One region of the Pseudomonas sp. 32A genome, then DNA from elsewhere that is predicted to be linked to it. Evidence: predicted binding sites of a transcription regulator. Region 1 holds the regulator's gene; each other region holds the start of a gene.

Region 1 (3,307 bases):
GATCGGCCCCAGCAGTTTGGTCTCGTCCTCGATGGCTTCGGCCAGGGAACGATGCGGGCTGCTCAGCGGGTGGCGGCGACGGGTTTCGGAGAAGCGCTTGAGCAGCGTCTCTTCATCGGCGTCCAGGTACAGCACATCGCAATGGATGTGCTTGGCCCGTACTTCTTCGAGCAGTTCCGGGAAGCGGGTGAGGTGGCTGGGCAGGTTGCGGGCGTCGATCGAAACGGCGACCAGCGGTTGAGCCAACTCGGTATGAATCAGTGCGCGTTCCGCCAGTTCAGGCAGCAGGCCAGCGGGCAGGTTGTCGATGCAATAGAAGCCGTTGTCCTCAAGAACATTGAGAGCGGTGCTTTTACCTGAGCCGGAACGGCCGCTGACGATGATCAAACGCATGATTACTGCCCGTTTTGTTCATCCAGGACGACCTGGTACAGCGCCTCATTGCTGGGGGCGCTGCGCAGTTTGTCGCGAACTTCTTTGCGGTCGAGCATGCTGGCGATCTGCCGAAGCAGTTCCAGGTGCGCATCGGTGGCGGCTTGGGGGACCAGCAGTACAAACAGCAGGTCAACCGGGGCGCCGTCGATGGCGTCGAAATCGATAGGGGCGTCCAGGTGCAGCAGGGCGCTGACTGGAGACTCACAGCCTTGCAGGCGGCAGTGAGGAATGGCGATGCCGTTGCCAAAGCCGGTCGAGCCGAGCTTTTCACGGGCAATCAGGGCCTCGTACACAGCTTGCGTATCCATTTCGGGCACTTCGCGGCCGATCAGGTTGGCAATTTGTTCGAGGGCGCGCTTTTTACTGCCGCCCGGCACGTTCACGAGGGAACGGCCGGGGGTCAGGATGGTTTCAAGTCGGATCATGGGTGGGGAGTGTTAGCGGCCAGTGCCTTGAAGAAGGCTCTGCTGCTTTTCCTTATGCTTTTTAAGTTGGCGGTCAAGCTTGTCTGTGAGCAAGTCGATTGATGCATACATGTCTTCATGTTCGGCATTGGCGACCACTTCGCCACCAGGTATCTGAAGTGTCGCTTCGATTTTCTGCTGAAGCTTGTCGACCTTCATGATGACCTGCACGTTGGTGATCTTGTCGAAATGGCCCTCAAGCTTCTTCAGCTTCAGCTCGACGTATTCGCGCAATGGAGGGGTGACTTCTACATGGTGTCCACTGATGTTGACTTGCATACAGCTTCTCCTTCGTTGCCAGTGCATAAAGCGGCGGGTAGGAATACCCGCCACTGGAACGCTATGGCCCGCCCGTCACATCAAACGCTTACGCTCGCTGGAAGGCGCGATCCCAAGGGACTCGCGGTACTTGGCGACGGTTCGACGGGCGACCTGAATGCCTTGTGCCTCCAGTAAACCAGCGATCTTGCTGTCACTCAACGGCTTTTTCTGATTTTCCGCGGCAACCAGTTTTTTGATGATCGCGCGGATCGCCGTGGACGAGCATTCGCCGCCTTCGGAGGTGCTGACGTGGCTGGAGAAAAAGTATTTCAGCTCATATATACCCCGTGGGGTATGCATGAATTTTTGCGTGGTCACCCGGGAAATCGTTGATTCGTGCATGCCCACCGCTTCGGCGATGTCGTGCAGTACCAGCGGCTTCATCGCTTCGTCGCCGTATTCCAGGAAGCCGCGCTGGTGCTCGACGATCTGGGTGGCGACTTTCATCAGGGTTTCGTTGCGGCTTTGCAGGCTCTTGATGAACCAGCGGGCTTCCTGCAGTTGGTTACGCATGAAGGTGTTATCGGCGCTGGTGTCGGCGCGGCGCACAAAACCTGCGTATTGCGGATTGACCCGCAGGCGTGGCACCGATTCCTGGTTCAGCTCCACCAGCCACCGCTCATTGTCCTTGCGCACGATGACGTCGGGCACGACGTATTCGGCTTCGCTGGACTCGATCTGCGAGCCCGGGCGTGGGTTGAGGCTCTGCACCAGCTCGATGATCTGGCGCAGGTCATCTTCCTTGAGCTTCATGCGGCGCATCAGCTGGCTGTAGTCGCGGCTGCCCAGCAGGTCGATGTAGTCGGTAACCAGGCGCTGAGCTTCGGCGAGCCAAGGAGTCTTGGCCGGCAATTGGCGCAGTTGCAGCAACAGGCACTCGCTGAGGGTGCGTGCGCCGATGCCGGCGGGCTCGAATTGCTGGATGCGGTGCAGGACGGCTTCGATTTCGTCCAGTTCGATGTCCAGTTCCGGATCGAAGGCCTCAAGGATCTCCTCAAGGGTCTCGTCCAGGTAGCCCTGGTTGTTGATGCAATCGATCAGGGTCACGGCGATCAGGCGATCGGTGTCGGACATCGGGGCCAGGTTCAGTTGCCAGAGCAAATGGCTCTGCAGGCTCTCGCCGGCGGACGTGCGGGTGGTGAAATCCCACTCGTCATCATCATTGCTCGGCAGGCTGCTGGCGCTGGTCTGGTAGACGTCTTCCCAGGCGGTGTCCACGGGAAGCTCGTTGGGAATGCGTTCGTTCCATTCGCCTTCCTCAAGGTTATCCACCGTAGGGGCGGTTTCCTGGTAGGAGGGTTCCTGTACGTCGGGGTTGGGCTTTTGCTCGATGTTGTCGGCCAGCGGGTCTGCATTATCGAAGTCGTCGCCTTCTTCCTGGCGTTCGAGCATCGGATTGGACTCCAGGGCCTCCTGGATTTCCTGTTGCAGGTCCAGGGTCGACAATTGGAGCAGGCGGATGGCCTGTTGCAGCTGCGGTGTCATCGTCAGCTGCTGGCCCATTCTCAGGACTAGCGATGGTTTCATGGCAGGGGCTTAACACCTTATTCGCCGGCGCAATGCGCCATCCACGACAGGGCGCGTGAGCGCCAAACATAAGCAAATTATATGCCTGATATCGGGGGCTTTGCCTAGAGCGCGGTAACAATAAAAATACTGAGGTTTTTATTGACTACCGCGCTCCATGGCGAATGGCCTGATACCACCGTGTTTACAGGCGGAACTCGTGACCCAGATACACTTCCTTAACCAGTTCGTTGGCCAGGATAGTGGCGGAGTCACCTTCGGCAATCAGCTGTCCATCGTTCACGATATAGGCGGTTTCGCAGATATCGAGGGTCTCGCGGACGTTGTGGTCGGTGATCAATACACCGATGCCCTTGGCCTTGAGGTGATGGATGATCTGCTTGATGTCACCGACCGAGATCGGGTCGACACCGGCGAAGGGTTCGTCCAGCAGGATGAACTTCGGCGCAGTGGCCAGGGCGCGGGCGATTTCCACACGACGACGCTCGCCGCCGGAAAGGCTCATGCCGAGGTTGTCGCGAATGTGGTTGATGTGGAATTCCTGCAGCAGGCTTTCCAGC
Region 2 (3,307 bases), 2.4 Mb from region 1:
ATGGTCTCAGCACGCAGCCGATGCTGGTGTGGTATGAACGACGTGCACAGGCACAACAATGACGTCTACTCCTGGTTTTCGATATTGCCGACGTCAGCGGCATCATCCAGGTCGTTAAGCGGAACTTCGGCATCATCCATCAATGAACCCGGGTCTTCATTGCCCGGGTCATTGAGTTCATCGTCTTCGTCTATTTCAACTGACATGACCGTCTCCTCTAACCGCCTTGGGTATCGATATCGGCATCGGTTTCAGGCTTGGGCTCGCGCTCGGGCTTGAAGTCAGGACTGTAGTCGTTTTCCTTGGCCTTTGGGTCGCTGGCAGGCTTCGGGTCTTTCGGCGCGTCGGCCGCGGTGCCTGGCGCCGGTTCGCCACCATCGATGGCAGGATCGTTACGGTTGCTGGTTTGCGGGTCGTTGTCTGTGCTCATGGCTCACCTCTGTTGGAAAACGCAGACTGCGTAAAGGTAAGGTCCTGTGCGGGTGGGTGAAGTTCCAATTGCTTATGAGCCGGGATTGTCCACCTGGATATAGAACGCATAGGCCCCCAGGATTACCCAGAACACCATGAACAGCCACGGCGCGCGCATCGAGAACAACAGCGACTTGCGATAACCCTTGTGGGACGACTCCATCTCGGAAAACAGCGGCGACTCATCATAGGCCATGCCCATCACCGGCTCGCTGCGCAGCAGTTCGCTCTGCTTGTAGTGCCAGTGATCAATGATGTCGTAGGCCGCCCGAATACCCGGCCAGGCGTTCAGGGAACTGAGGATGCCCAGCAGCGCGAGGAACACCGGCACCACCAGGGTGAACAGCTTGCCCCATTCCGGATTGAGGTTGCCCATGCCGGAAACGAAGGCGATCACCAGGAATGACTGCGCCGTAAGGTAGGCGTCGGTACGGTTGGCCAGGATGCTGGTTTCGTACTGGATCTCGCGCCGGTAGAAATCGAGACGGTCCTTGGGCGAACCGAAAATCTTCGCGTTGTGTTCGCTGTGGTCGGTCAGGCTCGATTCCGGGGTGTCGGGTGAAATGATTCTGGGCACATCCGTGCTCCGTGCTGGACTGAGACCCTTTAGAAGAATCAGGCCGGCGCGAAGTTCAAGTTTGTTAATGCGCCAATTTGGAGCACGCCCCGCCCCCTGTAGGAGCGAGCTTGCCCGCGAAGGGCGTCAACGATACCGCTGGCATCCTGACTGAACGGGGTGTTCTCAGGTTTTTCGCGAGCAAGCTCGCTCATACAGAGGTTTCGGCACAGGCATTGCTTTATCCATTCATCTGCCCGGATACAGGAGCAAGCGTTACCTCTCGACCCAGAGCCCACCCCAAAAGAAAGTAAGGACCAGGCCTGCTGGCACCATCAGCCACGGGCTCATAAAAAAATGCGTTTTCTAAAGCGGCAGTGCCACCCATCAGCATTTCCCCGGGCACTGACAAGGTACTGGAATGGCTCGATCTTTCTTTGATGAAATGAATGACGCACAAGGCGTTTGCCGTGCGCACTATCAGGAATTCTCCCGCTGGCTGGCCAATACGCCGCCGGAACTGCTGGCCCAGCGCCGCCGTGAAGCCGACCTGCTGTTTCACCGTGCCGGAATCACCTTCACTCTGTATGGCGACGAGCAAGACACCGAGCGACTGATCCCTTTCGACATCATTCCCCGCAGCATCCCTGCCAGTGAGTGGAGCGTCATCGAACGCGGCTGTATCCAGCGGGTGAATGCGCTGAACATGTTCCTCGCCGACATCTATCACGACCAGCGCATCATCAAGGCCGGGATCATTCCCGCCGAGCAAGTCCTCGGCAACGAGGGTTACCAGAAGGCCATGGTTGGCCTCGACCTGCACCGCGATATCTACTCGCACATCTCCGGGGTCGACCTCGTACGCGACGGCGACGGTACCTACTACGTGCTCGAAGACAACCTGCGCACTCCCAGCGGCGTGAGCTACATGCTCGAAGACCGCAAGATGATGATGCGCCTGTTCCCCGAGGTGTTCGCCAAACAACGCATCGCCCCGGTAGACCACTACCCCAACCTGCTGCTCAAGACCCTGAAAAGTGCCAGCCGCCTGGACAACCCCAACGTGGTGGTGCTGACGCCGGGCCGCTTTAACAGCGCGTTTTTTGAACATGCGTTCCTGGCCCGGGAAATGGGCGTGGAACTGGTGGAAGGCGCCGACCTGTTCGTGCACGACCTCAAGGTATTCATGCGCACCACCGATGGCCCGAAGGCCGTTGATGTGATCTACCGGCGTATCGACGACGCGTTCCTCGACCCGCAAGCCTTCAACCCCGACTCGATGCTCGGCGTGCCTGGCCTGGTCGCGGCCTACTGCGCGGGCAATGTGGTGCTGGCGAATGCCATCGGCACCGGCGTGGCGGATGACAAGTCGATCTACCCCTATGTGCCGGAAATGATCCGGTTCTACCTGGATGAAGATCCGATCCTGCAAAACGTGCCGACCTTCCAGTGCCGCAAGCCCGATGAACTGTCCCACGTGCTGGCTCACCTGCCGGAGCTGGTGGTCAAGGAAACCCAGGGTTCCGGCGGCTACGGCATGCTGGTGGGCCCCGCTTCCAGCGCAGCTGAAATCGAGGACTTCCGGCAACGCATCAAGGCCCGTCCTCACGCCTACATCGCCCAACCGACCCTGAGCCTGTCCACCTGCCCGACCTTTGTCGAAAACGGCATCGCGCCGCGACATATCGACCTGCGGCCCTTCGTGCTCTCGGGCAAGGAAACCCGCCTGGTGCCCGGTGGCTTGACCCGCGTGGCACTGCGCGAAGGCTCATTGATCGTCAACTCGTCGCAAGGCGGCGGAACCAAGGACACCTGGGTGGTGGAGGGCTGAATATGCTGAGTAGAACCGCCGCAGATCTGTATTGGATGTCCCGTTACCTGGAGCGTGCCGAGAACCTGGCCCGCATGCTCGAAGTCAGTTATTCGCTGTCGTTGATGCCCCAGGCCGGGCGCAGTGACGGGCTCGACGAGCTGGCCATGTCGCTGCTCAGCAGCGGCACCCTGGACAGTTACCTGGAACGCCACAAGCAGCTGGATGCCGAGCGCATGTTGCACTTCTTCGCCCTCGACGAAGAAAACCCGGCCAGCATCTACAACTGCCTGCGCGCTGCGCGGGGTAATGCCCACGCCGTACGCGGGCGAATCACCGCCGACATGTGGGAAAACCTCAACGCCACCTGGCTGGAAATGCGCAGCATCGCCGCCGGCGGCCTGGCGCGCCATGGCATCAGCCACTTTTGCGACTGGGTGAAGCAGCGTTCGCACCTGTTCCGTGGAGCG
Region 3 (3,307 bases), 720 kb from region 1:
GACCATGGGTTCACTGAAACGAATTGCTGCGTTGTGCGGTTTTACCGTGATGTTTGCTGCCGCAGCGCACGCTGAAGACTGGCAGACTGCCAAGGATGAAGACGGCATCAAAGTGTCGTTGAGTGAAGTTGCCGGCTCCAAATACAAGGCTTATCGCGGTGTGACCACTATCAAGGCGCCGCTGGCCAAGATCCAGGCATTGCAGGAAGACGTGGCCGGGGCCTGTTCCTGGATCCACGAATGCAAATCGCAAAAGCTGCTTAAGCAAGAAGGTGACAAGAGCTGGACCTACACCCAGTTCAAGGCCCCGTTCCCGGTCTCCGACCGTGACTCGATCCTGGAAATCACCACCACCAAGGCCGCCGACGGCAGCGTGACCCGCAAGCTGTTGGAAGTGCCGACCTACCAGCCAGAAGTCAAAGGCTATGTGCGCGTAGCCCAGGTTGACGGTTACTGGAAGCTGGTGCCTAAAGGCGACAACCTGACCGAAGTGACCTACCAGGTGCACACCGAGCCAGGTGGCAGCGTGCCGTCGTGGTTGGCCAACAAGTTTGTGGTGGACGCGCCGTTCAACACCTTGAAAGCCCTGAAAGAACACGCTGAGAAGTAGCTGCAGCTGATCAGGTGCCTCCTGCCTTGAGTGGAACGATTTCCAAGCCCTCAAGGTCCAGATAGAAGTAAGCCCACTCATGGGTTTTATCGAGGAGGCTCTGATGCCAAAGTGGAACGTTTCCTTCACTGATGATCATGGTGAGTCGGTAGTCGAGCAATTCGAATGCGAGCAAAAACCGACCCTTGAAGAGGCTGCGCGCCTGGTTCGCGCTCGCGTGTCTCCGGTGCTGAAGGAATTGGATCTCAACGATCTTGAAGGGCGTGTTGCCGAGCCCACGGTGAAGATCCTGAAAGATCAAAACAGCATTAAAGACCTCAAGGTCGACCCCGCCGCCTGAACATTTCCTGTATGCCCTTAAATGGACTCTGGTGGAGCTGAAAGCTTCGCGCTACTCTGCAATCGAGATCAGCGAATGAATCGCTAAGGTCTGGTCTTGTCAGCTACATGCTTGTCTCCCAGCGGCGACTTCATTGCCGTAACACCCGCGCCGTTACAGTGCGGGCTTTGGGAAGCACGGAAAGTCTATCCATCGGTTTGAGGAGGACGTTTCATGAGCACAGCCTATCAAGAAGACATCAGCACCAACGTGTTGCGCCGCATGAAAGAGGGCGGCTTTGACTTCTCACGTTTCCACCCCATCGAGTTCTACGCCATTTTCCCGGATGAGGAACGTGCGCGCCGGGCTGCGGGTCGGTTTCGTGGGGAATCCCTGAATGCCCAGGTCAGCGCGCGGGATGACGGCGCCTGGTACCTGGAACTGAGCAAAATCATGTTCGCCACCTACGACGGCATAGGAGACTTCGAGCAGGACTTTGAGGCGGTGGTCGAGCCTTTGGGCGGGATCATCGAGGGATGGGGCGTGAAACAGGAGGTGCGTGGGTTACCCATGTAGCGGCATGAGCAATAACACAGCGTATCGGCTGACCTTTGGGTCGGCCGTTTTTGTTTCTGGTGCAGGAAAAATCCGACGCAAAAAAAACCACCCGAGCAGGGTGGCCAAAGGGAAGATCGGAGCGAAGGGGAACCGATCGGTACATGCCGTATCACGTTACCCATCAAGCAAAGGTGCAGGCTGTAGGACATGTCCTGTTCAGCCGATGGAGGTGATTATCCGCAGGGTTTGCCGCGCGGTGAAATCAACTCTGACTATGCTGGTGATAGTCATGGCCTGCATTGCAATGAGGCGCCGCCCATGACAGCGGGTATTTGCTGCACCGGGACGGTGCGGTGAGACCTGCGCCTATCTCCAACTGATTGATACTTAAGTGTTTATGCCGCTGGCACGGGCCTTGCGAAGGTTCTGGCGTCCGGGTGACAAGGAGTACGGCATGATCCGCACTTATTATGATGAGATGTACGACGGGGCAGGGCAGGTGCGCCCCCATTACCGCGAGTTCGCCCGCTGGTTGGCCGAGACGCCTGCCGAGCTGCTGGCCCAGCGCCGCCGTGAGGCCGATTTGCTGTTTCACCGGGCCGGTATCACCTTCACGCTGTACGGCGATGAGCAAGGCACCGAGCGCCTGATTCCCTTCGACACGATTCCCCGCAGCATCCCGGCCAGCGAATGGCGGATCGTCGAGCGCGGCTGCATCCAGCGGGTCAAGGCGCTGAACATGTTTCTCGCCGACCTGTACCACGAACAACGGATCATCAAGGCCGGGATCATCCCTGCCGAGCAAGTGCTGGCCAACGAGCAATACCAGTTGGCGATGCAGGGCCTGGACCTGCACCGCGATATCTATTCCCACATCTCCGGCGTCGACCTCGTACGCGATGGCGACGGTACTTACTACGTCCTCGAAGACAACCTGCGCACCCCCAGCGGTGTCAGCTACATGCTCGAAGACCGCAAGATGATGATGCGCCTGTTCCCCGAACTGTTCGCCGCCCAGCGCATCGCGCCCATCGATCATTACCCCAACCTGTTGCTCGACACCCTGAAAAGCTCCAGCCCGCTGGATAACCCCAGCGTGGTGGTACTCACCCCGGGGCGTTTTAACAGTGCGTTCTTCGAACATGCGTTCCTGGCCCGTGAAATGGGCGTGGAACTGGTGGAAGGTGCCGACCTGTTTGTACGCGACGACCGCGTGTTCATGCGCACCACCGACGGCCCCAAGGCGGTGGATGTGATTTACCGCCGCCTCGACGACGCGTTCCTCGACCCGCTGGCCTTCAACCCGGATTCCATGCTCGGCGTGCCGGGCCTGCTGGCGGCGTACCGCTCGGGCAATGTGGTGCTGGCGAACGCCATCGGCACCGGGGTGGCGGATGACAAGTCGGTGTACCCCTTCGTCACCGAGATGATCCGTTTTTACCTGGATGAAGAACCGATCCTGAAGAATGTTCCGACGTTCCAGTGCCGTAATCCCAGTGAACTGTCCCACGTGCTGGCCAACCTTCCGGAACTGGTGGTGAAGGAAACCCAGGGCTCCGGTGGCTACGGCATGTTGGTCGGCCCGGCCGCCTCGGCGGCGGAAATCGAAGCCTTCCGCGCACGCATCAAGGCCAAGCCCCACGCCTATATCGCGCAGCCAACCCTGTGCCTGTCCACCTGCCCGACCTTCGTCGAAAACGGCATCGCTCCACGCCACATCGACCTGCGCCCGTTTGTGCTGCAAGGCAAGGAAACCCGTGTGGTGCCCGGCGGCCTGACCCGCGTAGCACTGCGGGAAGGTTCGCTGGTGGTCAACTCGT
Region 4 (3,307 bases), 630 kb from region 1:
GTCGGTCTGGGTGATCACCGAGCGGCCCACCAGCGACGACGCCTGCAGTGCCTGCGAGGAGCTGAAGTTGCTGGAGATCGCATTCACCGAGTCGTTCAGGGTGTTGATGCCTTCCAGGCTGCTGAACTGAGCCAGCTGTGCCACGAACGCGCCGTTGTCCTGGGGCGACAGCGGGTTCTGGTTTTTCAGCTGGGTGACCAGCAGCTGCAGGAACGCGTCCTTGCCCAACGACTGGTTGCCCGTCGCCGACTTGGCTGCATCGCCGACGCTGCTGTTATCTGTCGCCGTCTTGACCTTGGAATTGAAAAGGTCCTGGACCGCCGTGTTCGTCGAACTGGTATCAACAATGGCCATTATTTGGCGCCCCTTATCACTGACCCAGGGTCAGGACCTTCTGCATCATGGTTTTGGCGGTGTTCATCATTTCCGCGTTGGTCTGGAACGAGCGGCTGGCGGAAATCATGTCTGCCATTTCCTCGACCACGTTGACGTTGGGGTAGTACACGTACCCTTTTTCGTTCGCAGCGGGATGGTTCGGTTCGTAGCGGGCTTCGAGGTTGCTCTGGTCTTCGACCACACCGAGCACCTGCACGCCCTGGCCTGCGGCATCCTGGTTCTGGAACAGCGAATCGCCGCTACCACTCTGGCCGCCTTGGCCGCCCTGGAACATGGTGGCGAACACCGGGTGCCGGGCACGGTAGGTCTGGTCAATGCTCGAAGACACGGTCTCGGCGTTGGCGATGTTACTGGCGACGGTGTTGAGGCGCGTGGTCTGGGCGCTCATGCCACTACCGGCAATATTGAAAACACTGGCGAGGGACATGGCTTATTCTCCACGCAGGGCTGACATCAGCCCTTTGAATTTGCTGTTGAGCAGGGTGAAGCTGGCCTGGAAGTTCACCGAGTTCTCGGCGTAGGCCGATTGCTCCAGCTGAGCATCCACGGTGTTCTGGTCGATCGACGGTTGCATCGGCGTGCGATACAGCAGCGACTCGTCACCATTGCCCAGGCCTTGCGCTTCGATATGACGGCTGTTGGTCATGTTCAGGGCGAAGGTGCCGTTCTTGGTCTTGTCTTGCTGTGCAGCGAGCACGGCAGAGAAATCCAGATCCCGAGCCTTGTAGTTCGGGGTGTCGGCGTTGGCGATGTTGTTAGCCAGGACTTCGGCACGCTGGGCGCGGAAGCCCAGGGCTTGTTCGTGGATACCGAGCGCTTTATCGAAGCTGATGCTCATGGCGGAGACCTATAGGGGCTGACCTGCTTTTCGTAACTAGGATTTAGCAAGGGCCATGCCAAGTTGCTGGAGCGCCGTAAATCAAGGGTTTGCGGGGCAATTGCCAGCGGCAATGCCAGAAAAGCGGCAAAGGGTTTCCGCGAAACGCCAGTAAAGCGGCAATGAGGGCTTGCCGCTTTGCGGCCATAAAAAAAGGGAGGCCTGTGCAGGCCTCCCTTTTTTGTTCAAGCATTCTTCACTTGGCCTGGTAAATGATCCCAGGGCTGCACTGCACCATCTGGTAATGATCCGGCAAACCGTTCAACGCCTCGGAAGCGCCCAGAAACAGATAACCACCGCGTTTGAGGGTGCCGTGGATGCGCAACAGAATGTCTTTCTTCACCTCGGCCGAGAAGTAGATCAGCACGTTGCGGCAAAACACCATGTCGAACTTGCCCAGGCTGGCATAACTGTCCAGCAGGTTGAACGAGCGAAACTCCACCCGGCTCTTGATCGGCGCCTTGACGGCCCAACGTCCCGCGCCTTTAGGATCGAAAAACCGCTGCAAACGCTCCGGAGACAACCCGCGCCCCAGTGCCAGGCTGTCGTACTCACCGGTCTTGCAGTTGGTGAGCATGGTGCCGGACAAATCCGTGGCCACAATTTGCGCCCCGGCCTTCAACTGGCCCATGTTGGTCCGCTCGAACTCATCGATGGCCATCGAAATCGAATACGGTTCCTGCCCCGACGAACAGGCGGCCGACCAGATGCGCAGGCGCTGGCCCGGTGCGGCCTTGATCGCTTCAGGCAGCACCTTGTTCTTGAGCACTTCAAACGGATAGGTATCGCGAAACCACAAGGTTTCGTTGGTGGTCATGGCATCGACCACCATCTCCTTGAGCCCGCTGCGCGGCTGGCCCTGGATCCGTTGCACCAACTCCCCGAGGGACTTGATGCCCTGCTGCTCCATCAGTTTGTTGAGACGGCTGGATACCAGGTATTGCTTGTTTTCACCGAGCAATATGCCACAGGCTTTTTCCAGGAAGACCCGGAACTGTTCGAAATCCAAATTACCCGTAGACAATGATACCGCCTCTTAAATCGTGTGACCGCCAGGGAAAAGGCCCCTAGCCGTGATCTGCTGCCTTGATCCGGTCGACTACCCGGGATGCCAGGTCATCAGGGCGGAATTTGGCCAGGAAGTCATCGGCACCGACCTTCTTGACCATCGCCTGATTGAATACACCCGACAACGAAGTATGCAGGATGATGTGTAGTTTTTGCATGCGTGGGTCGTTGCGTATCTCGGCCGTGAGGGTGTAGCCGTCCATTTCCGGCATCTCGATATCCGAGATCATCATCAGGAATTCTTCTTCCGGCTTCTTGCCCTCGTCCACCAGCTTGCGCAGGTAATCCAGGGCCTGTCGACCGTCATTGAGCGCCACCACTTCAACGCCAACCGTCTGCAGGCAACGGGACACCTGTTTGCGCGCCACCGAGGAGTCGTCCACCGTCAACACTCGCAGCGAGATCGCCTTGTGCGCGGTTTCGGCGTCTACCACACCCACCGATATCGCCTCCGACGTCGGAGCCACTTCGGCGAGGATTTTCTCCACGTCGATGATTTCCACCAACTGGTTGTCGACCCGCGTCACTGCCGTGAGGTAGTGATCGCGGCCGGTGCCCTTGGGCGGCGGATGAATCTCTTCCCAGTTCATGTTGACGATGCGTTCCACAGAGCGCACCAGGAAACCCTGGGTCTTGGTGTTGTACTCGGTGATGATCACGAACGGACTCTCACGATCCTGCAAACCCGACGAACCGGTGGCCATGGCCAGGTCAAGAATCGGGATGGTCGCGCCACGGATATTGGCCACACCGCAAACCACCGGACTGGATTTGGGCATGATTGTCAGCTTGGGACACTGCAGTACTTCCCGAACCTTGAAGACGTTAATCCCGTAAAGCTGCTTGCCGTCCAGACGAAACAGCAGCAACTCCAGGCGATTCTGCCCCACCAGCTGTGTGCGCTGGTTCACTGAATCCATTACACCGGCCATGCACAGACTCCTACGCTAAAACTTAGGGGTACGA

Evidence for each region. Region 1 encodes sigma-54, which starts transcription at its own class of promoters, with help from an activator protein. Its sites were predicted from a motif close to ANTGGCATNNANNTTGCTNT; they were not measured.
Region 2: the regulator sigma-54 is predicted to act here: its motif matches at 1,251-1,270, upstream of ACUN0G_RS29320 (circularly permuted type 2 ATP-grasp protein).
Region 3: the regulator sigma-54 is predicted to act here: its motif matches at 1,890-1,909, upstream of ACUN0G_RS21565 (circularly permuted type 2 ATP-grasp protein).
Region 4: the regulator sigma-54 is predicted to act here: its motif matches at 1,278-1,297, upstream of flgB (flagellar basal body rod protein FlgB).

The regions. Positions count from the first base shown of each region.
Region 1 is NZ_JBQYLY010000001.1:3,949,000-3,952,306, forward strand. It holds gene rapZ (RNase adapter RapZ) at 1-393, opposite strand, end outside; gene ptsN (PTS IIA-like nitrogen regulatory protein PtsN) at 396-860, opposite strand; gene hpf (ribosome hibernation-promoting factor, HPF/YfiA family) at 873-1,178, opposite strand; gene ACUN0G_RS18115 (RNA polymerase factor sigma-54) at 1,254-2,747, opposite strand; gene lptB (LPS export ABC transporter ATP-binding protein) at 2,932-3,307, opposite strand, start outside.
Region 2 is NZ_JBQYLY010000001.1:6,377,211-6,380,517, forward strand. It holds gene ACUN0G_RS29300 (cation:proton antiporter) at 1-62, shown strand, start outside; gene ACUN0G_RS29305 (hypothetical protein) at 66-206, opposite strand; gene ACUN0G_RS29310 (hypothetical protein) at 218-430, opposite strand; gene ACUN0G_RS29315 (hypothetical protein) at 503-1,048, opposite strand; gene ACUN0G_RS29320 (circularly permuted type 2 ATP-grasp protein) at 1,449-2,858, shown strand; gene ACUN0G_RS29325 (alpha-E domain-containing protein) at 2,861-3,307, shown strand, end outside.
Region 3 is NZ_JBQYLY010000001.1:4,664,336-4,667,642, forward strand. It holds gene ACUN0G_RS21550 (START domain-containing protein) at 5-610, shown strand; gene ACUN0G_RS21555 (hypothetical protein) at 690-950, shown strand; gene ACUN0G_RS21560 (ribonuclease E inhibitor RraB) at 1,164-1,505, shown strand; gene ACUN0G_RS21565 (circularly permuted type 2 ATP-grasp protein) at 1,942-3,307, shown strand, end outside.
Region 4 is NZ_JBQYLY010000001.1:4,576,139-4,579,445, reverse strand. It holds gene flgD (flagellar hook assembly protein FlgD) at 1-354, opposite strand, end outside; gene flgC (flagellar basal body rod protein FlgC) at 371-823, opposite strand; gene flgB (flagellar basal body rod protein FlgB) at 827-1,234, opposite strand; gene cheR (protein-glutamate O-methyltransferase CheR) at 1,470-2,297, opposite strand; gene ACUN0G_RS21100 (chemotaxis protein CheV) at 2,341-3,273, opposite strand.